DNA from 3 places in the Bacillus sp. MC1252 genome. Region 2 is predicted to be linked to each of the others. Evidence: riboswitches for the same ligand, from Rfam matches in the RefSeq annotation. Region 2 holds a riboswitch; each other region holds the start of a gene.
The links. Region 2 has a riboswitch for S-adenosylmethionine ahead of mtnW (2,3-diketo-5-methylthiopentyl-1-phosphate enolase). Riboswitches for the same ligand answer to the same signal wherever they lie in the genome.
Positions count from the first base shown of each region.

Region 1: another riboswitch for S-adenosylmethionine. It lies ahead of ACYH0L_RS15110 (methionine ABC transporter ATP-binding protein); the one in region 2 lies ahead of mtnW (2,3-diketo-5-methylthiopentyl-1-phosphate enolase).
Region 3: another riboswitch for S-adenosylmethionine. It lies ahead of ACYH0L_RS07425 (DUF2292 domain-containing protein); the one in region 2 lies ahead of mtnW (2,3-diketo-5-methylthiopentyl-1-phosphate enolase).

Region 1 is NZ_CM166369.1:2,915,887-2,923,235, forward strand. It holds gene metQ (methionine ABC transporter substrate-binding lipoprotein MetQ) at 1-444, opposite strand, end outside; gene ACYH0L_RS15105 (methionine ABC transporter permease) at 459-1,127, opposite strand; gene ACYH0L_RS15110 (methionine ABC transporter ATP-binding protein) at 1,120-2,145, opposite strand; SAM riboswitch class I at 2,301-2,409, opposite strand; gene ACYH0L_RS15115 (SCP2 sterol-binding domain-containing protein) at 2,512-2,853, opposite strand; gene ACYH0L_RS15120 (thioredoxin family protein) at 2,974-3,276, opposite strand; gene ACYH0L_RS15125 (toprim domain-containing protein) at 3,289-3,633, opposite strand; gene ACYH0L_RS15130 (YusG family protein) at 3,765-4,001, opposite strand; gene gcvH (glycine cleavage system protein GcvH) at 4,046-4,429, opposite strand; gene ACYH0L_RS15140 (arsenate reductase family protein) at 4,496-4,852, opposite strand; gene ACYH0L_RS15145 (acyl-CoA dehydrogenase family protein) at 4,964-6,745, opposite strand; gene ACYH0L_RS15150 (acetyl-CoA C-acetyltransferase) at 6,760-7,349, opposite strand, start outside.
Region 2 is NZ_CM166369.1:1,273,269-1,280,617, forward strand. It holds gene ACYH0L_RS06390 (pyridoxal phosphate-dependent aminotransferase) at 35-1,216, shown strand; SAM riboswitch class I at 1,269-1,370, shown strand; gene mtnW (2,3-diketo-5-methylthiopentyl-1-phosphate enolase) at 1,470-2,690, shown strand; gene ACYH0L_RS06400 (2-hydroxy-3-keto-5-methylthiopentenyl-1-phosphate phosphatase) at 2,691-3,386, shown strand; gene ACYH0L_RS06405 (methylthioribulose 1-phosphate dehydratase) at 3,350-3,988, shown strand; gene ACYH0L_RS06410 (1,2-dihydroxy-3-keto-5-methylthiopentene dioxygenase) at 4,005-4,535, shown strand; gene ACYH0L_RS06415 (aspartyl-phosphate phosphatase Spo0E family protein) at 4,837-5,079, shown strand; gene ACYH0L_RS06420 (ATP-binding protein) at 5,127-6,632, opposite strand; gene mhqR (MarR family transcriptional regulator MhqR) at 6,837-7,292, shown strand; gene motB (flagellar motor protein MotB) at 7,329-7,349, opposite strand, start outside.
Region 3 is NZ_CM166369.1:1,470,659-1,478,007, forward strand. It holds gene carB (carbamoyl-phosphate synthase (glutamine-hydrolyzing) large subunit) at 1-853, shown strand, start outside; gene ACYH0L_RS07405 (dihydroorotate dehydrogenase electron transfer subunit) at 850-1,626, shown strand; gene ACYH0L_RS07410 (dihydroorotate dehydrogenase) at 1,620-2,552, shown strand; gene pyrF (orotidine-5'-phosphate decarboxylase) at 2,524-3,228, shown strand; gene pyrE (orotate phosphoribosyltransferase) at 3,236-3,874, shown strand; SAM riboswitch class I at 4,012-4,114, shown strand; gene ACYH0L_RS07425 (DUF2292 domain-containing protein) at 4,230-4,334, shown strand; gene ACYH0L_RS07430 (phosphoadenylyl-sulfate reductase) at 4,380-5,081, shown strand; gene ACYH0L_RS07435 (inorganic phosphate transporter) at 5,095-6,159, shown strand; gene sat (sulfate adenylyltransferase) at 6,217-7,349, shown strand, end outside.

The sequences.
Region 1 (7,349 bases), 1.6 Mb from region 2:
CAGAAGTGCAAGCATACGGCCTTGTTCAGCTACGTTGTTTGTCATGATGATCGTTCCGCCGTTTGGAATATCTTTCACTGATTTGTATTTCTTAGAGTAGATACCGAAAGGCTCTAGGTGAACCGCACCAGCACTTACCAGGTTATAATCTTTGTTAGATTTATTTTCTTCGTTCAAGTAAGGAATATGTTGGAAAAAGTTCGCATCCACTTCTTTTTCAGCTAACGCTTTGTTGTACATTTTATAATCGCTAAGCACTTTCACTTTTAAATCGTAGCCTTTTTCTTTTAGAAGTGGTTTTGCTTCTTCAAGAATCTCGGCATGTGGTGTTTTTGAAGCCGCAACCGTGATGGTTTTGCTTTCGCTTGCGTTATTAGATGAACCGCATGCAGCTAAAATGCCTGCAAATGCTAGAAATAGTGCACTTAAAATCAATTTCTTCATGAATAAATCCTCCCTTAACGTTTATCAATTTTATTTGTAATCAAATCACCGATTATTTGAATAATAAAGACGATGATGAGAATAAACACAGTGGCTACTAGTGTGACATCTGTATTACCAGATTGGTATCCTTCCACATAGGCAAGGTCACCAAGTCCACCTGCTCCAATTGCACCTGCGATCGCAGTAGAGCCAATTAGAGCAATCGCTGTTACGGTAATGCCTGAAATAAGGGCTGGCAGTGATTCTGGCAGCAATACTTTAAAAATAATCGTAGACGTTTTAGCTCCCATAGATCGTGCTGCTTCAATGACTCCTTTGTCTACTTCTCGCAGTGCAATTTCGACAAGACGTGCATAGAAAGGAGCTGACCCAATGACAAGCGCAGGCAGCGCTGCATTTGGACCTAAAATAGTGCCCATTATTAGTTTTGTAAACCCTAATAAAAGAATGATTAAAATGATAAAAGGAATCGATCTGAAAATGTTGACGACTGCCCCAATAACGGTGTTAATCGGTTTATTTTCCCAAAGACCGCCTTTACTAGTCAGAAAGAGCAATAGTCCAAGGATGATACCAATAATAAAAGCAAATGCTAGTGAAATGAGTGTCATGTACACCGTTTCACCCGTTGCATTCCAAATGACATCTAGATCAACGTTCGGAAACCATTTCTCAAACATGTGTCATCACCTCAATTTCAACCTGTTTGCTTTGGATATAGGCGATGGCTTTTTCAACCTCGGTCTCTTCTCCATTAATATGGATAAAGAGTGTTCCAAACGCGCCTTCCTGCGTTTGAGAAATCTTTCCTTGAAGGATGTTCACATCGACCTCAAAAGATCGAACGATTTCAGTGATCAGCGGCTGCTCGGCAGAATCGCCGATAAAGGACAACCGTACCACCTGACCCTCTTTTACTCGCTCTAAGACGTGTTCGATTGTTTCTTTCGCTTCCTCTGGTTCAGCAAGCTGTTTCACAAATCGCTTCGTCATTTCTTCCTTCGGTTGTCTGAAGACACGTAATACTTCGCCTTCTTCGACAATGCGTCCATTCTCCATCACTGCCACACGATGACAGATTTTGCGAATGACGTGCATTTCGTGTGTGATGAGCACAATTGTCAGCCCTAATCGTTTATTGATATCGGCCAAAAGATCAAGGATGGAATCTGTTGTTTGCGGATCAAGTGCAGATGTAGCTTCGTCACATAGAAGAACCTTTGGATCATTGGCTAATGCTCTCGCAATTCCCACACGCTGCTTTTGTCCACCGCTTAGCTGAGAAGGATAAGCATTTTCTTTCCCTTCTAAACCGACCAATTTAATTAGTTCATTTGCACGGGCTCTCCGTTTTGACGTCGGAACACCTGCAATTTCGAGCGGGAACATAATATTTTGTCTTACTGTTCTTGACCAAAGTAGGTTAAAGTGCTGAAAGATCATGCTGATTTCCTGTCTTGCTTTACGAAGTTTCGCATTCGATACTTCATTGATCCGATTGCCTGCCACTTCAACAATTCCTTCTGTTGGCAGCTCCAGACCGTTTAATAGGCGAATAAGAGAGCTTTTGCCCGCGCCGCTATACCCGATAATTCCGAATATTTCACCTTTATCAATATCCAAGTTGACGTCTTTCACTGCGTCAACATTTCCGCTTTTTGAGTAGTACGTTTTTGATACATTCTGTAAATGGATCACAGTCTGCTCACCTGCTTTCTTGCTGAATCTATAGATTGCCATCACATACGTTCATTTATTCTTCGTGCTGTCATGACTCTAGCCTGCTGCCAAGTCAGTAAAAAAGACCTAACTGCAACGCAAGCAGAAAGGCCTTTTATTTCAAATACGCCTTTCTCTCATCTTTCAAAGCGTTGCGGCTTTGAGTGAATTGGCACCAATTTCAGCTATGCTGACGGTTGCCGGGTTTCATAGGGCACGTCCCTCCACCTCTCTTAATAAGAGAAAATATGTTGTTTTATGTGATGTTCATGTTTTTACTAACGTAGAATATCATGCTACCCGAGATATGTCAACGCTGTAAATCGCTAATTTCCAAGTAAACGACTACGTTATCATTTTCCGAAAAAAACCGTTCGTCAGCCAAAGCACAGCCTCTAGTCTGAGAAGCGCGCGGAATGAGCCTTTGACTTTGACTTGTCCCCTGCTGATAAGCTGCTGCAAGGACATGTCTCCATCTAATAATTGTAGAATTTCTTTCCTCTCACCATAGAAGATGAGATCCGATAACTCAATTGCAGGCAGTTTCTTCACTTCACCACGTTCATCCACAATCAATGTACAAGAGTCAGTTTCCGCCTCAAATGTAATCTTCAAGGATGATGAGGAGAGCAGCGGCTTTAACAATAATCGCTGCCCAGCGTTTCCATGGGTTTTCACTTTTTCCACATGTATAACCTCCCTGTCATTTGGTTATACATAACATTTCTCTACAAACATCGGCTTGTCCTTTATAAATAGCTCGACAAATTTTCAAATGAATTGCTTGAAATATGACAAAAAACCGCTTTATTTAGCGGTTTCAATCATTTCATGAAGATATGGAACTGAGTGAAAGGCGTAGCCTTTTTGCACAATCTCACCTTTTTTAAACAGTAGAAAGCAAGGTACACTTTCGATTTCAAATGCTTTCGCAAAGCCTGGTGAGTAGTTTAAATTGTTCTCGTAAAATGGAACATCCGGCTGCATGGCATCTACGACTGTCAGCATTTTCTTTGCCAACTGGCATGTTCCGCAAAACGGTGTATATAAGTACAAAAGAAATAAATCGTCCTCTATCTCCTTCAATTCATGCTCTTCAATCTCTTTCATATACGTCCACCCTCATAAATATTTGGAATGAACATCAATGTTTGCAGCTAATAGGATAGATGCAATGTGGGCTGACGGTGAAGCGGCCACTTCTCGGTACGTTCTGTCGACAAACAGATGAAGTGCTTCAGGGAATTCTTTTCGAAATTGCTTCCGCAGTTTGTCGCCAGCATCGTCACTGTCTGCTAATATGTAAACGTCTTTTCCGAATAAATCGTCCACGAGCTGATCCAGCTTCGATGTACTGATCGTACCATTGGTGCAAATGATGGTAACAGGTTCACTAATAACTTCTTTTAGCTTTTGTTTGTCTGATTTACCTTCTACAATGATGACCTTTTCTATCTCGACGTTCATCACGATCACCCGGCCCTTTTGACGTTGATTCACTTCTTCCTTAGATTACAATCTTTCATTCAGGTTGTAAAGATTAGGCACTTGATCATCAAAAAGACTGCAGCTTATGCTCACTGCAGCCTTAACTGTGATTAGCACCAGCCATTTTCATCGTCACAGTCTACATATTGTTCTGCCCCGTGGGTCAATGTATCAGACAGACGATAAAAACGATTTTGATCATAGGAATAACCCGATTTTAACTCATATTGATTTTCACTAATCATCGTGCCAATCTCTTCATTTTGATGATAAAGCACCATGCCGCTTTCTTTGAATCGCCCAGTGACATGCTCTGTTATATCCACCTGTTCTTTTTGAAAAGACAAATTGGACACCCCCCATAAAGGTAGAGTGTCCAATTTCACATGAATTAGTCTTCTTTTGTCATTTCTTCGTATTGCTCAGCTGTCATTAAGTTCTCGATTTCAGACGCATCAGCTGGCTCTACAACAATCATCCATGCTTTTTCGTATGGAGAGTCGTTGACGAACTCTGGGCTGTCATCCAGCTCATCGTTTACTTCAACGATTGTGCCGTTGATCGGTGCGTAAAGTTCAGAAACAGTTTTGACTGATTCTACACTTCCGAAAGGCTCGTCCGCTGTGATTTTGTCTCCTACTTCAGGAAGCTCAACGAACACGATATCGCCTAGCTCAGATTGAGCAAAATGCGTAATACCGATACGCACCTTATCTCCTTCTACTTTGACCCATTCATGTTCTTCTGAATAACGTAAATCTTTTGGTGTGCTCATTCAATACCCCTCCAGTCTTTTCTTTCCTTCTATATTGAAGATACCACAATCTGAATGAAAGTTACATCATTTCCAGACGCTTTTAAATGTATCTTCATTAAATCCAACTGTCACTCGTTTGCCGTCTGTTGTAATTGGACGCTTAATCAGCATTCCGTTAGACGCAAGTAATTCGAGCTGCTCGTCCTCTGACATTGCAGGAAGTTGATCTTTCAGCTGCAGCTCTCGGTATTTCTGTCCGCTTGTATTAAAGAATTTCTTCAGCTCTAAACCGCTCTTTTCGTAAAGTGCTTTTAGGGTTTCTTTATCAGGCGTCTCTTCGACGATATGTATGCTGTTGATGTCTTTATTGTGTTCTTCCAGCCACTTTTTTGCTTTTCGGCATGTACCGCAAGATGGGTATTCGTAAAAATCTAAAGCCACCATTTTCACCTCCTGCAAATTGTGACAACATTTTATCACAAAATATTTTAAAAACCTAAATGTATGCTTACAAAAAGGTGCGGAGTACACTCCACACCTTTCGAACCGTTTTTACACGATATATTTCTCTGCTTCAAAGATTCGTTTCGCCACCTCACGCTTTTTAGCAATGACATTGATCGGCGTGAATCTTGTCAGTTTACGAAGGGCTGACAGACTCATACGGAGTGAATCTCCTTCTTCCATCGCGATCAATGATTCTTTTGCGTGGGCTTCAATCTTTAAAAAGGCTTCCTGCGTGAAAATTTGTGTGTAGGCGAGCTTTTGAGCGTTCTTTTCTGGGCCTGATGCAGCGATGGCTTTTTCTGTACGCAGGATCGCCGATTCAGCAGCAAACAGTTCATTGACGATATCTGCTATGTTCACAAGGATTTCTTGCTCTTTGTCTAATGCTTTCCCATATTTCATCGCTGCCATGCCTGCCACCATCAAGGCGATCTTTTTCGCATGGACGAGCAAATATTTTTCTTGATCGAGCGGCTGATCACCTGGTTCTTCCGGCATCATCATCATCAGCTCTTCCTGCAAGGTTTGCGCTTTTTGAAGAAGAGGAAGCTCCCCTTTCATCGCTTTCTTCAAGAATGTGCCTGGTACAAGTAAACGGTTAATTTCGTTCGTTCCTTCAAAAATACGGTTAATTCGTGAGTCACGATAGGCTCTTTCGACTTCGTATTCTTGCATGAAACCATATCCGCCATGAATCTGCACACCTTCATCCACAATGTAATCGAGTGTTTCAGAGCCAAGCACTTTACAAAGAGAGCATTCAATTGCATATTCTGCAATGGATTGCGCAATTTGTTTCCCGTCCTTTTGCTCTTCTTCACTTAATAGACCCATCCGCTGTTCAAATAGCCCCACTGTGCGGTAAACAGCACTTTCCATGGCATAGAGCTTTGCTGACATGTTAGCTGCTTTTTCACCAATTAAGCTAAATTGAGAAATCGGTGTTTTGAACTGCTTACGCTGGTTCGCATATTCTGCTGATAATTGAATGACCCGTTTTGACGCACCGATTGTGCCGACTGCCAGCTTATAGCGTCCGATATTCAAAATGTTAAAGGCAATGACATGGCCTCTGCCTGCTTCACCAAGTAAATTCTCTTTTGGCACTTCGGCATCTTCTAGAATTAACGTTCTCGTCGATGATCCTTTAATGCCCATCTTTTTCTCTTCAGGCCCAGTTTTGACACCTGGAAAATCCTTTTCTACGATAAAAGCAGAGAAGTGTTCACCGTCAATCTTCGCATACACAACAAAGACATCTGCAAATGCGGAGTTCGTGATCCACTGCTTTTCCCCATTGAGGACATAATGTGTTCCAGCTTCATTCAGGACCGCGGTTGTTTTTGCCCCAAGTGCGTCAGAGCCTGAACCTGGCTCCGTTAGTGCGTACGCCGCAATGGTTTCTCCAGAGGCGAGTCCTGGCAGGTACGTTTCCTTTTGCGTTTGATTTCCGAACAGCACGATCGGCAGAGAACCAATGCCAACATGAGCACCATAGGAAAGTGAGAAGCTACCTGCTCTGGCGAATTTTTCAGTAATGATGGCTGAACTGATTTTATCTAACCCGAGTCCGCCAAATTCCTCAGGAACGTCCGCTCCAAGCAGTCCAAGCTCTCCAGCCTTTTTTAGAAGCCTGACAGAATGCTCGAATTCATGATTTTCAATTTGATCTATATGCGGGACAACATCTTGTAAAATGTAATCCTCTGTTGTTTTCCCGATCATTTGATGTTCATCAGAGAAATCCTCTGGCGTAAAGATATGCTCATAATTCGTCTCATCAATTAAAAAACTGCCACCCTTTTTCACATCTTCCATTGCTTTCATCCTGTTCTCCCCCTTTAGATCAATTCAAAAATGCCCGCTGCTCCCATGCCCCCACCGATGCACATCGTCACAATGCCAAATTGCTCGTTTCGTCGTTTCATTTCATGAATGAGTGACAGCGTTAGTTTCGTTCCTGTACAGCCGAGCGGATGTCCTAGCGCAATTGCCCCGCCATTGACATTCACCTTCTCTTCATCGATCCCTAAATGACGAATGACTTGAATGGCCTGAGACGCAAACGCTTCGTTTAATTCAAACAGCCCAATGTCCTTCAGCTCAAGCCCAGCGATTTTTAGCGCACGCGGAATCGCTTCAACCGGACCAATTCCCATCACCTCAGGCGGTACACCGCCAACAGCAAACGCTCTAAACTTAGCAAGTGGCTGAAGTGAAAGAGAGGATGCTTTCGCGCGATCCATCATCATCACACACGCCGCGCCATCACTTGTTTGTGAGGAGTTTCCTGCGGTCACCGTTCCTTTTGTTGAGAAAGCAGGTCGTAAGGTTGAGAGAATCTCCTCTGTAGTGCCCGCTCTCACACCTTCATCCTGTGAGAACGTAAATGGATGTTCTTCTAATTGATACTGCTCTCCTACCCGTCTTT
Region 2 (7,349 bases):
TATTGTCACGTAACTTGAATAGAAGGTGAAAAAAATGGAATTCCAGCAATCAGATGTGTTGAAACATTTACCGAAACAGTTTTTTGCGTCGCTTGTCCAAAAAGTGCAGAAAAAAGTGCAGGAAGGAGCTGATATCATTAATTTAGGCCAGGGAAATCCTGATCAGCCAACTCCTCCGCATATTGTAAAAGCCATGCAGGAAGCGGTAGCAAAGCCTGAAAATCATCAATACTCTTCATTCCGCGGGACGGCGAAACTAAAAAAGGCCGCCTCAGCCTTTTATGAAAGAGAATATGGCGTCACGCTTGATCCGATGACGGAGATCGCCATTTTATTTGGCGGGAAAGCGGGACTTGTTGAGCTGCCGCAATGCTTACTGAATCCGGGTGATACGCTGCTTGTCCCAGACCCTGGTTATCCTGATTACTGGTCAGGCGCTGTGCTTGCTGGAGCTCATATGGTCACCATGCCTCTTCTTGAACAAAATGATTTTTTACCTGACTACCATCTATTGCCTGAGGCTGATAAGAAACAGGCAAAATTGATGTACCTAAATTACCCAAACAATCCGACTGGTGCCACTGCAAGTCGTGCATTTTTTGAAGAAACCGTTACGTTTGCGAAAGATCACAAATTGTGTGTTGTCCATGATTTCGCATATGGCGGCATTGGATTCGATGGAGAAAAGCCGGTCAGCTTCCTGCAAATAGATGGAGCGAAAGAGACGGGTATTGAAATTTACACATTGTCCAAAACATATAATATGGCCGGCTGGAGAGTTGGTTTTGCAGCAGGAAATCCCTCTGTCATTGAAGCGATCGAGCTTTATCAGGATCATCTGTTTGTGTCACTGTTTAAAGCTACCCAAGATGCAGCAGCAGAAGCTCTTTTAAGCGATCAAACGTGCGTACAGGTGCAAAATGATCGTTATGAAAAAAGACGAAATACATGGATCGCTGCCTGCAAGGAGATTGGCTGGGACGTAAGTGCTCCAAAGGGATCATTTTTTGCTTGGTTAAAGGTGCCAGAAGGATTTACATCTGAATCCTTTTCTAACTTATTATTAGAGAAAGCGCATGTTGTCGTGGCGCCGGGGAATGGCTTTGGTGCTGGCGGTGAAGGCTACGTCAGAGTAGGGCTTTTAACAAGTGAGAAGCGGTTAAAAGAAGCCGCAGAGCGCATCGCTGCCTTGCAGCTATTTGAAAAAAGCCATTGACAACGTAAAAAAATGGTGGGATAATTCAGGCAATATTGAAGAAAATTGAATATTCTTATCAAGAGTAGGCAGAGGGACTAGCCCAATGAAGCCCGGCAACCGACTTCCATGAAGCACGGTGCTAATTCTTGCAGCAGGCGCTGAGAGATAAGATTCGGATGAATGAGACGAAACCTCTTTAAGGCGCTGCCCAAGCACTTAAAGAGGTTTTTTTATTGAACATATAGAGGACGCAATCGAAAGGGGATTCCTAGTGAGTGAATTACTGGCAACATACGTATTAACACACCGAGAGGATGAACAAATTGACCGTAAAGCGGAGCAGATCGCACTTGGTTTAACAGTTGGATCATGGACGGATTTGCCGCAGCTCAAAAAGGAGCAGCTTAAAAAACATAAAGGCCGAGTAGAGAAAGTGACAGAAAAGGTTGCATCAGCTGAAAATCGCCTGTATCAATCAGAGGTAACAATTGCTTATCCTGAGGCTAACTTTTCAGCAGACTTACCAGCCGTTTTAACAACGATATTTGGAAAGCTTTCACTAGATGGGAAAGTAAAGCTTGTCGATATAGAATTTTCGAATAGGTTTAAAAGAAAGCTGCCTGGACCGGTATTTGGAATAGAGGGGATACGAAAGAAATTAGATGTGTTTGATCGTCCGTTATTGATGAGTATTTTTAAAGGCGTGATCGGCCGTGATATGGCGGATTTAAAAGAGCAGCTCCGTTTACAGGCATTAGGCGGTGTTGACTTCATCAAAGATGATGAAATTTTATTTGAAAGTCCATTAGCCCCTTTTGAAGAACGAATCAAAGAAGGAAAAAAGATATTAAAAGAAACATATGAAGAGACAGGGCACCTAACGCTGTACGCCGTTAATTTAACTGGCAGAACCTTTGATCTTAAAGGTCGAGCAAGGAAGGCCGCTGAACTTGGAGCAGATGCGCTTCTATTCAACGTCTTTGCCTACGGACTTGATGTCATGCAAAGCTTAGCTGAGGACCCAGACATTCAATTGCCTATTATGGCACATCCAGCAGTGAGTGGCGCGTTTACATCATCTCCTGAATATGGGTTCTCACATTCGCTTCTTTTAGGTACATTAAATCGATATGCTGGCGCTGATTTGAGCCTTTTTCCATCTCCTTATGGATCGGTCGCACTTCCGAAAACAGATGCCCTTGGTATCTATGAAGCTTGCGTAAAAGAGGATACGGTTCAAAAAACGTTCCCTGTCCCATCAGCAGGCATTCACCCTGGTATGGTTCCAGTATTGATCAAAGATTTTGGATTCGATCATGTGATTAACGCAGGTGGAGGAATTCACGGACATCCGCGGGGAGCCATCGGCGGAGGGAAAGCATTTCGATCCATTATTGATGCGGTGATAAATGAAGAGCCCATCCAAGAAAAGGCATCATCTTGCCAAGACTTAAAAGCAGCACTTGATCTTTGGGGAAGGGTAGCAGAATAAATGAAAAAACCAATTGTATGTTGTGATTTTGATGGAACGATTACGAAAAATGATAATATTATTCGCATCATGAAGCAGTTTGCACCAAGTGAATGGACGAAGCTGAAGGATGGTGTCCTGTCAAAAGAGATCACGATTCAAGAAGGCGTCGGACAGATGTTTCAATTACTAACGAGTGATCAGAAGGAAGCCATTCAGTCGTTTATTTTAGAAGATACAGAGATTCGAGATGGATTCGAACAATTTGTTGATGATGTAAAAAAAGCAGACATTCCTTTCTATGTGTTAAGCGGCGGTATGGACTTTTTTGTCTATCCCATACTCGAAGGCATTGTAGATCCAGCCGATATTTATTGCAATCATGCATCATTTAAAGAAGATCATATTCAGATTGAATGGCCGCATGACTGCGATTCAGAATGTCAAAATGGCTGTGGCTGCTGCAAGCCCTCGATCATTCGAGAGCTGACTCATGAAAATGACTTCATTATCATGATCGGAGATTCAGTGACCGATATTGAGGCAGCAAAACATGCGGATCTCACGTTTGCGCGTGACTATTTGCTGAATGAGTGTAAAGAGCTCGGGCTCGTACATAAGGAGTATGAAACATTTATCGATTTAAAAGCGCAATTTGTTCAAATAAAGGAAGTGAAGGAATGGCTGACGCAAAGAGTAAACGATGGCAGGAGCTAGCAGACGTCAAACGTGAATTGGCACAAAGAGACTGGTTTTACGGAACAAGCGGCAATTTATCTATTAAGGTGTCGGATGATCCAATCACATTTTTGGTGACGGCAAGCGGCAAAGATAAACGAAAAGAAACGGACGAAGATTTTGTTTTAGTGGATGCAGCAGGTCAGCCTGATGATCCAAATCAACCGCTCAGACCATCGGCCGAAACACTGCTTCACACATATGTGTATGAGCGGACGAAAGCAGGCTGCTGTCTCCATGTCCACACAATCGATAATAATGTCATTTCAGAGTTGTATGGGGATAAAGGAGAGGTTCGTTTTAAAGGCAACGAAATCATAAAAGCCCTTGGTTATTGGGAAGAGGATGCAGAAGCCATTCTTCCTATTATAGAAAACCCAGCCCATATTCCGCATCTTGCAGAACAATTTGCAGCGCACCTTACAGAAGAGACGGAATCAGGTGCTGTGCTCATTCGCAATCATGGCATCACTGTCTGGGGAAAAACAGCATTTGAAGCAAAACGAGTGTTAGAGGCTTATGAATTTTTATTTAGCTATCGTTTAAAATTAACGCTTTATCAAAAGCAGCTTGTTAGATAAAAAGGAGGAAAAACACATGGCGACGATTTTTATTCATAATGAAGAGAACACATTACTTGAAAACGAACAAGAGGTAGCGGCATATTTAGAAAAACAAGGGGTCATTTATGAACATTGGGATATTGAAAAGCTGCCAAACCGGTTATCAGAAAAGTATGATTTAACAGATGAGGAAAAAGAAGAAATTTTGACCGTTTTCCAAAAGGAAATACAGAATATATCTGAACGAAGAGGGTACAAAGCGCAGGACGTGATTTCATTATCTGATGCGACATCAAATCTTGATGAGCTGCTCCAAAACTTTAAGCGTGAGCATCATCATACAGATGACGAAGTACGGTTTATTGTGAGTGGGCACGGAATCTTTGCCATTCAAGGCAAGGATGGCGTCTTTTTTGATGTGAGACTGAATCCAGGAGATTTAATTTCTGTGCCTCCGAATATCCGTCACTACTTTACACTGCAAGAGGATCGCCAAGTGGTCGCAGTTCGCATATTTGTCACAACTGAGGGCTGGGTGCCAATTTACGAAGAAGAAACGGTTTAATGAAAGGAGCTGATCCTTCCGCATGAGGCGGAAGATCAGCTTTTTTTTAGGAAAATAGACATGAAATGAGAAAGAAAATGGTTGATTTTGATCTTCTGCATAGGATAAAATTCTGTTTAATCAATGTGTCAGTCCTGCCCAAATTTGAAGTTTACCCCCAGATATGATTGAGTAAGAGGTCTTTAGGCTGTAAAAAATTAAATAAAATAAGCATATTTAATTTAATTTACAAATAAAGTATAATTTTGGTGTCGGATCATTTAGAACATAGACAGACGAATTCATTGCGGGAGCTGAGATCATGAATATTTATGTAAGGAAAGAACAACTGCTGATGTCCATTGATGAAAAGAGAAAACAAATGGTAGAAGCAGCTCAAGTGGAAGGGTACACAGGTGAGACGACAATTAAATATAGTCAAGAACTGGACAACCTGATGAATGAGTATCAGCATCTTCTTTTTCATGAAAAACAATCTGTTGCATCCCTTCATGATCTTGTGTCCCAAATGAGTCTTCTATCTGTGAACCGGCCCTCTTACTGACATGAAAAAACCGGTCTTGCATAAGCAAAACCGGCTGAACTCTTCAGCTATGCTGAGTGAGCGGAAGGAAGCATGATCATAACGGTTGTTCCTTTATTCACTTCGCTGTGAATATCAATTGTCCCGCCATACATCGAAATGATTCGTTTACACACAACAAGCCCAAGACCTGTGCCTTTTTCCTTCGACGTAATAAAGGGGAGGAAGATATGCTTTAGCATCTCTTCTGGTATGCCTTCACCCGTATCCTTCACTTTAATGATGACATGTTCTTTTTCAGCCTCAATCACAATCTTCAAATGACCGCCATTTGGCATCGCTTCTAAAGAGTTTTTCGCTACGTTTAATACGACTTGTTTAATGTGATCCTTCGTGCAATACACACCAACATCTTGAATCGTATTGATTTGCAAATCAACCTCGACATTATACAGGTTCGCCTCAGAGAAAACGATCGGCATGATCTCACTCACAATTTCTTTTACAGAATTATTCTGCCATTTTTCTGCAGTAGGTTTTCCTAACACAAGAAACTCACTGACTATTTGGTTAATCCGTTTAATTTCTTCCTCTATGACAGAAAAATAGAGCTGATCTTCTTCTGAATGATACTTCTTTTGCAAAAGCTGTATAAACCCGCTAATCCCTGTTAATGGATTGCGAATTTCGTGTGCTGTACTTGCCGCGAGTGTTCCAATTAATTCAATCTTTTGCGCCTCATTTTGATGACGCTCCTGCTGGGTTTGACGCCTTAAAATGATATATTGGACAAGTGTGAATAAAATATTTAATAAAATAAACGCACTGGATAGAGGAACCAGCGTAACGGACAGCACTTCACTAGTTGAAGCACGCTGCGGAAAAACCTCTAGCTTCCAGCTGTTTTCATCTAAATATGTAGATACGGTGCTGCCATTTTCTGATGCTGGCTGCGGCCCACTTGTAAACACAACATGTCCATTTTGATTCAGCATCTTAAAATGAAGATCTGGGTTCAATACATTCATGATATTTCTTAAATAGTCAATTTGAATGGCGGCGACTAAAACATTGGTGACTTCTTCGTTTTCATTCAAAACAGGGACACAAATGGAGAGAATCCGCTGTTTTGTAATTCTACTCACATAGTTATCTGTGATCACGGTCTGCTTGGTCACTTGAATGCGCTTAAAATAATCTCTGAATGAAAGGTTGATTTTTTCCTTTAACGGTGTGGTACTTGCTGTTACATTTCCTTTTTTGTCTAAAAGATACAGGCCTGAAAAACGAGGTTCTTGTTTATAGATTTTCTCTAGGATGTTTTGTACTTTTTTCGCCTCAAGCGGCTGGTCAAATCCCATGGCAAGGGAAGTTAATCTCGCTTCTGTTTCACTAATTAAATAATTCATTTGGTTTTTGTGAATATTTAACATAAGTGTAGCAGTTTGTTTGTTTTTTAAATCGATTTTTTCAGTTTCTTTTTCGTAGATAAAATAACTAATGATTAGGGTTGGAATCATCACCAAAATAAGGTACAGCCTGATCTTCTTCCAAAACCCTTTCAGTATACTCATCATTCATCGCTCCAACGTATTACCTAATAAACTTATTATAGCATTGAACCTATCTTTATTACGATGACTTGTATGATTTTTAAAAAATTAGGTGATTCGTTCTGGTCTCATTTTCATGCTAAAGATGGGTCAACATGTTGACATTTTACTTATTGTTTATTAATGTCACATTAGTGGGTTGCATTTCATAAAGGATGATAAAAAATGGAAAATCATAATGTTGAGAAATCTTTGAAATTATTTATTGTATTATCACGTGCTTATCGCTCAATCAATCATCACATGAACAAACATATTGTCAAGCACGGTCTGAATCCGACTGAATTTGCTGTACTAGAATTGCTGTATCATAAAGGTGATCAGCCGCTTCAGCAAATCGGTGATAAGATTTTACTCGCAAGCGGAAGCATCACGTATGTGGTCGATAAATTGGAGAAAAAAGAACTCCTCAGTCGTAAGGCTTGTGCAGAAGACCGCAGGGTGACATTTGCGCATATTACGGAACAAGGACGAGCTTTGCTTGATGACATCTTCCCAGATCATGCGAAAGAAATTCATGAGATGATCAGTGTGCTGAGTGAAGAAGAGAAGGATGCCTGCATCGATATGCTCAAACATGTGGGGCTGCGTGCAAAGCATTTATATGATCATAAAGAATAAACAAATAAAAAAGGAAGCCGCTGGTGGCTTCCTTTTTTATTTCGCTTTTCTCTCAAT
Region 3 (7,349 bases), 200 kb from region 2:
GCCGCAAACATTGTCTGATGAGATCAAAGCGAAGATCGCAGAATACACGATTAAACTCGCAAAAGGACTTAACATTATTGGACTGCTTAACATTCAATTTGTTCTATCAAAGGGAGAAGTGTTCGTCCTTGAAGTGAATCCGCGTTCAAGCCGGACTGTCCCATTCTTAAGTAAAATTACGGGCATTCCAATGGCAAACCTAGCGACAAAAGTCATTTTAGGTGACAAGCTCAAAAACTATGGCTACCAAGAAGGGCTTCACACCGAACAAGAAGGGGTGTACGTCAAAGTCCCAGTCTTCTCTTTTGCAAAACTAAGAAGAGTGGATATTACACTCGGGCCTGAAATGAAATCAACAGGTGAAGTTATGGGGAAAGATGTCACAATTGAAAAAGCCCTCTACAAAGGGTTGATTGCATCAGGGATACAAATTCCAAATGACGGAACGGTTCTCCTCACAGTCGCTGACAAGGATAAAGAAGAAGGGCTAGAGATTGCAAGAAGATTCCATTCCATCGGCTATCATATTTTAGCGACAGAAGGAACGGCGAATTACTTAAAACAAGCCTCCATTCCATCAAGTGTTGTCGGCAAAATAGGAGAAGAAGGCAAAAACCTTCTCGATGTCATTCGAAACGGGGAAGCTCAATTTGTCATCAACACCCTGACAAAAGGAAAGCAGCCGGCAAGAGACGGCTTTAGAATTAGACGTGAATCTGTTGAAAATGGAGTGGCTTGCTTAACGTCACTAGATACAGCAGAAGCCATTTTAAGAGTGCTTGAGAGCATGACATTTAGAGCAGACGAAATGCCAGAAGTGAAAACGAATGCTGAGGTGACAGTAACGATATGAAAAAAGCATACTTGACGGTCGTCTCAAACCGAGAGATCGCTGATCATATTTACGAAATGACATTAAAAGGTGACCTTGTGGACTCATTTCAAACGGCTGGACAGTTCCTTCATATAAAGGTCAGTGAATCCATGACACCGCTGCTGAGAAGACCGATCAGTATTGCCAACATTCATGCCGAGCAAAAAGAAGCAACCATCATTTACCGCGCAGAAGGAGAGGGCACAAAGCTCCTCTCCCAAAAGCGGGCGGGAGAATCAGTCGATGTATTAGGGCCGCTTGGGAACGGTTATGACCCTTCAGTTGTCCAGCCTGGGCAGACGGCATTACTAGTCGGTGGAGGAATTGGAGTACCGCCTCTATATGAGCTTTCCAAGCGTTTAACGAAAAAAGGCGTTATCGTGAAGCATGTCCTCGGCTTTCAATCGAAAAAGGATGTATTTTACGAGGAGAAATTTCAAGCACTTGGCGATACTTATATCGCGACCGTTGATGGAACATACGGCTCAAAAGGTTTTGTGACAGGTGTGATCGAAGAAAATGATTTGAGCTTTGATGTGCTGCTTTCCTGCGGACCGACACCTATGCTAAAAGCACTGAAAGACACGTATCCTGATAAGCCTGTCTACATTTCAATGGAAGAACGAATGGGCTGCGGAATCGGTGCGTGCTTTGCTTGTGTCTGTCATACCGATCAGCACGAAAAACCTTACGTCAAAGTCTGTCTTGATGGACCTGTATTTAAAGCAGAGGAGGTGGCATTGTCATGCTAAACGTGGAGTTACCCGGCTTATCTTTAAAGAACCCGATTATACCTGCATCAGGCTGCTTTGGATTCGGAAGAGAATTTGCTTCATTATATGATTTATCCATGCTGGGCGGCATCATGATCAAAGCCACTACCCTTGAAGCGAGATTTGGCAACCCGACACCGAGGGTGGCCGAGACTGGAGCCGGTATGCTGAATGCGATCGGCCTTCAAAATCCAGGTCTAAAAGGCGTGCTCGAAAATGAATTGCCTTGGCTTGAGCAGTTTGATACCCCCATTATTGCAAACGTTGCTGGCTCACAGGTCGATGATTATGTCGAAGTAGCAAAACAAATCAGCCAAGCAAAGAATGTCCATGCCCTTGAACTAAATATTTCTTGTCCGAATGTCAAAACAGGCGGGATCGCATTTGGTACAGACCCAAACATGGCGGCGTCGTTGACAAAAGCGGTCAAGGAAGTCTCCTCCGTTCCTGTCTATGTGAAACTGTCTCCTAATGTGGCGAATATTGTTGAGATTGCTAAAGCGATTGAATCTGCTGGAGCGGATGGGCTTACCATGATTAATACCTTAATTGGCATGCGTTTAAATTTAAAAACTGGGAAGCCCATCCTTGCCAATAAAACAGGCGGATTATCAGGTCCAGCTATAAAACCTGTCGCTGTTCGAATGGTGCATGAGGTCAGTCAGGCGGTTTCTATTCCGATTATTGGGATGGGCGGGGTGCAAAGTGCTGAAGATGTACTTGAATTTTTACTAGCAGGTGCAAGTGCAGTAGCTGTTGGCACAGCCAATTTTGTGAACCCTTTTATTTGCCCAGAAATCATTGACGAGCTGCCAAATGTGTTAGCGGCTTATGGTTATTCATCTGTAGAGGAATGTATCGGAAGGAGCTGGAAACATGAAGCACTTGCCCATCATCGCGCTTGATTTCCCATCAGGGCAGGAGGCACTTGCCTTTTTAGAACCCTTTGAAGGAGCACCATTATTTGTGAAGGTTGGTATGGAGCTGTTTTACCAAGAAGGTCCAGCCATCCTTGACGCGCTGAAAGAAAAAGATTGCCGCATATTTCTTGATCTGAAATTACATGACATTCCAACAACGGTGCAAAAAGCGATGAACCGGCTTGCTGCACTTGGCGTTGATTTAGTCAATGTACATGCAGCTGGCGGGAAACGAATGATGCAGGCTGCGGTAGAGGGACTTGAAAGCGGGACGCCTGCTGGACAAAGCCGCCCGGGCATTATTGCTGTGACTCAGCTGACAAGTACGTCAGAAGACATGATGAACAAAGAATTACTCATTGATCGTCCATTGCAAGAGACTGTGCTGCATTACGGACAATTGGCATATGAAAGTGGACTCGACGGTGTTGTTTGCTCTGTTCATGAATCTAAAGCCCTTCATGAGCACATCTCACCTTCCTTTCTCACTGTGACACCAGGGATTCGCTTGCCGAATGATCAAACCGATGACCAAAAGCGTGTCGCGACACCTGCCTTTGCAAAAGAGCAAGGTGCTTCACAAATTGTTGTCGGAAGATCCATCACGAAAGCTGAAAGTCCAATAGAAGCCTATCATCAAATTTTGAAAGAGTGGGAGTGACTGCCGGATGAAAACGAAAATCGCTAAACATCTACTACAAATCAAAGCTGTCTCATTAAAACCAGACACACCGTTTACGTGGGCAAGCGGCATCAAATCACCGATTTACTGTGATAACCGCCTGACTTTGTCGTACCCGGAAGTGAGACACGACATCGCTGAAGGTCTAAAAGATTTGATTCTCACTCATTTTGAGGGAGCGGAGGTTGTCGCTGGCACTGCAACAGCGGGCATTCCGCATGCCGCATTAGCTGCAGACCGCCTGAACGTGCCGATGTGTTATGTCAGAAGTAAGCCAAAAGCACACGGAAAAGGGAATCAGATTGAAGGAGCCGTATCGCCTGGTCAAAAAGTTGTTGTCGTAGAAGACCTCATTTCAACTGGTGGGAGCGTGCTTGAAGTGGTCTCGGCTCTTCAAGACGAAGGCTGTGACGTACTCGGAGTTGCTGCAATTTTCACATACGGCCTGCCAAAAGCAGCTGCTGCTTTTCAAGAGAAAAACATTCCATATGTCACACTAACAGACTATGACACGCTGACAGACGTGGCTCTTGAGCTAAAAGCGATCGAACCTTCTGCTATGAATAAACTAAAACGCTGGAGACAAGATCCTACCTCTGAATCTTGGATGGAAGAAACGGTTTAAAAGCTGTGCCACTCGCACAGCTTTTTCATTTGGTTAAAAATAGTAAAATAGACTCAAATTTAAATAAAAACTAATCCTATCAATAAAGTCGGGTTGACTTTTGTTTGAATTGTGTTAATATTTAATACAAATTAAAACTCTTATCCAGAGAGGTGGAGGGACTGGCCCGATGAAACCCGGCAACCTGCGATTCGTAAGGTGCCACTTCCTGCAAAATGATTCTATTTTGAAAGATAAGGAAATCGTGAGCTTCCTCATCTTTCTTTCGGACTGAAAGAAAGTTTTTTTATTTTAACGTGAGGAGGAAGAGGAGATGGAAGTGAAACAAAACCAGGATGAGGGCTTAGTGAAGCACATGCAAGAACTGATTGGGGATATAAAATTCGGTTCGATTACGTTGATTGTTCAGGACGGTCAAGTGATTCAAGTAGAAAAAAACGAAAAAATTAGGTTGAAGTAGTGCGCAGATTAGCAATATGAGCGGTACTCCGGAAGGGGAGAAACAATGTTAACTTACGAAAATTGGCAAGAGCCGTCCATTACATTTCAAGAGGACGATTTGTATAAAGGGGCCCTATCCGTGCTGAAATGGGCGTACGGTCATTATGGTGATCAGCTCGTTTATGCATGCAGTTTTGGCATTGAGGGCATTGTCCTGATTGATCTTATTGCGAAAGTAAAAAAGGATGCGAGAATTGTCTTTTTAGATACAGGTCTGCATTTTAAGGAAACGTACGATACAATTGATGCGGTAAAGGAAAGATACCCCGGTTTAGACATCGTACTGAAAACACCTGAGCTGACAGTTGAACAGCAAAACGAGCAGCATGGTGAAAAATTATGGGAAACAAATCCTCAAAGCTGCTGCCATATGCGCAAGGTCATTCCTTTGCAAGAGACACTATCTGGCTATCCGGCATGGCTTTCTGGCTTAAGAAGAGAGCAGTCACCAAAACGAGCAGGTACGAACTTTTTAAATCAGGATGAAAAGTTCAAATCAGTGAAAGTATGTCCGCTCATTCACTGGACGTGGAAGGACATATGGAGATATGCATCTAGAGAGGATCTTACTTATAATCCGCTGCATGACCAGGGATACCCAAGTATCGGCTGTGCACCGTGTACACAGCCAGCATTTACTGCGGATGATTTGCGTTCTGGCAGATGGTCAGGTACAGCAAAGACAGAGTGCGGATTACATGAGTAAGGGAGCATAATGTATGGAAATCGCCGCAATTTTATTTAGTTTATTCTTTGCTTTAAACATAGGCGCAAGCGGAGCAGCCGCTTCTATGGGCATTGCGTATGGATCAGGTGCAATTAAAAAGCCCATCTATGCACTCAGCGTTTGTGCAGTCGGAGTTTTAGCAGGTTCAGTGATTGGCGGCGGTGAGGTCGTCAAAACGATTAGCTCTGGTATTATGCCAGAATCTGTGATTACAATTGAAATTGTTTGTATCATCATTGGTTCTGCCGCATTATCACTCTTCATAGCGAATCTGATGGCCATCCCTTTATCAACAAGTGAGGTCACAGTAGGGGCTGTGGTCGGTGTTGCAGTCGCGTATAAAGTGTTATATGTGAAATCTATTTTAGTCATTGTGGCCTTTTGGATCATCATTCCACTTGTCGCCTTTGTTTTCACCTTTACTGTAGTCAAAATCATCAGAATGTTCCCTAAACGCACATTATCTAAAAAAAGCACTGCGATTTTATCAGTCTTGCTCATGATCAGTGGATTTCTAGAGGCGTTTTCAGCCGGTATGAACAATGTTGCCAATGCAGTCGGCCCGCTTGTGGCCTCAAGCGTCTTGTCCGTTGGGCAAGGAACACTTTACGGCGGAATCTTCGTCGCACTTGGTGCCCTGTTGCTTGGCAGAAGAGTGCTAGAAACAAACGGAAAGAAAATCACCCGCTATCAAACGGGTGAAGGGATTTTGTTATCGAGTACCGGCGCTGGACTTGTCATCGTCAGCTCTATTTTTGGGCTGCCAGTTCCACTTACTCAAATCACCTCCTCGTCCATTATCGGACTTGGGATGGCAAAGGGTGGACCTAACATTTTTCATAAACATATCGTGAAAAAGATGCTGAAGGTCTGGGTTGTGTCACCCTTTTTATCACTCAGCCTATCGTATCTGCTGGTGAGCCTTTTCCTAAAAGGAGATTATTACTCTATTTTTATCATGATGAGTGTACTGCTTGCCTCACTCGGTGCGCTGAGTCTGATGAAGGCAGTCAAAAATGAAAGCAGCTCTATTCATGAGCAGGGCGGCGGGATTTAACTATAAATCCGACTATTAACATCTAATAAATATGAACATTGAGAGGAAGATGGACAAATGAGTTTAACACCACATGGTGGCGTATTAATGAATCGAGTAAATGAAGAATATGATCTCAGCACGGCTGCGAAGGAAATTGAACTAGATGCGATTTCCTTTGCAGACCTTGAACTCATTGCAATTGGCGGGTATAGTCCAATTGAAGGATTTTTAACAAAAGCTGATTATGAAGCAGTTGTCAGCAGTATGCGGCTAGCAAGTGGTGTCGTTTGGTCTCTTCCGATTACGCTGCCAGTCACAAAGGAAAAGGCAGCCGAGATCAACCAAGGTGATATTGTGCGTCTATCGTACAATGGAACAGTATACGGGATCATTGAAGTAGAGGATCAATACACACCAGATAAGGAAAAAGAAGCTGTAAATGTGTATAAAACAGATGACCGCAATCATCCAGGCGTGAAAAAATTATTTGAACGCGGTGACACGTATATTGGCGGTAAAATTACACTGACGAAACGAAGCGAAAAACCATTTCCTCAATTTACGTATGAGCCAGAAGAAACAAGAAAACATTTTAAAGAAAATGGATGGAAAACAATTGTTGGGTTCCAAACGAGAAACCCCGTCCACCGTGCCCATGAATATATTCAAAAGACAGCACTAGAAACAGTCGATGGTTTGTTTTTAAATCCGCTTGTTGGTGAAACAAAATCTGATGATATCCCAGCAGATGTGAGAATGAAAAGCTATCAAGTGTTATTGAACGGTTATTATCCAAAAGATCGCGTCTTTTTAGGTGTTTTTCCTGCTGCAATGCGTTATGCTGGACCAAAGGAAGCGATATTTCATGCGCTTGTTCGTAAAAATTATGGCTGCACACATTTTATTGTCGGAAGAGATCATGCAGGTGTTGGTGATTATTACGGCACATACGAGGCGCAGGAGCTATTTGATCAATTTACAAGCGAAGAGATTGGCATTACTCCGTTAAAATTTGAACACAGCTTCTACTGCAATACATGTGAAGCGATGGCAACACCAAAAACATGTCCGCACGATAAAAGTGAGCATGTCATTCTTTCAGGTACAAAGGTTCGAACGATGCTGAGAAACGGTGAATTACCACCAAGCACGTTCAGCCGAAAAGAAGTTATTGAAACATTAATCGAAGGATTAAAAACGACGGTATC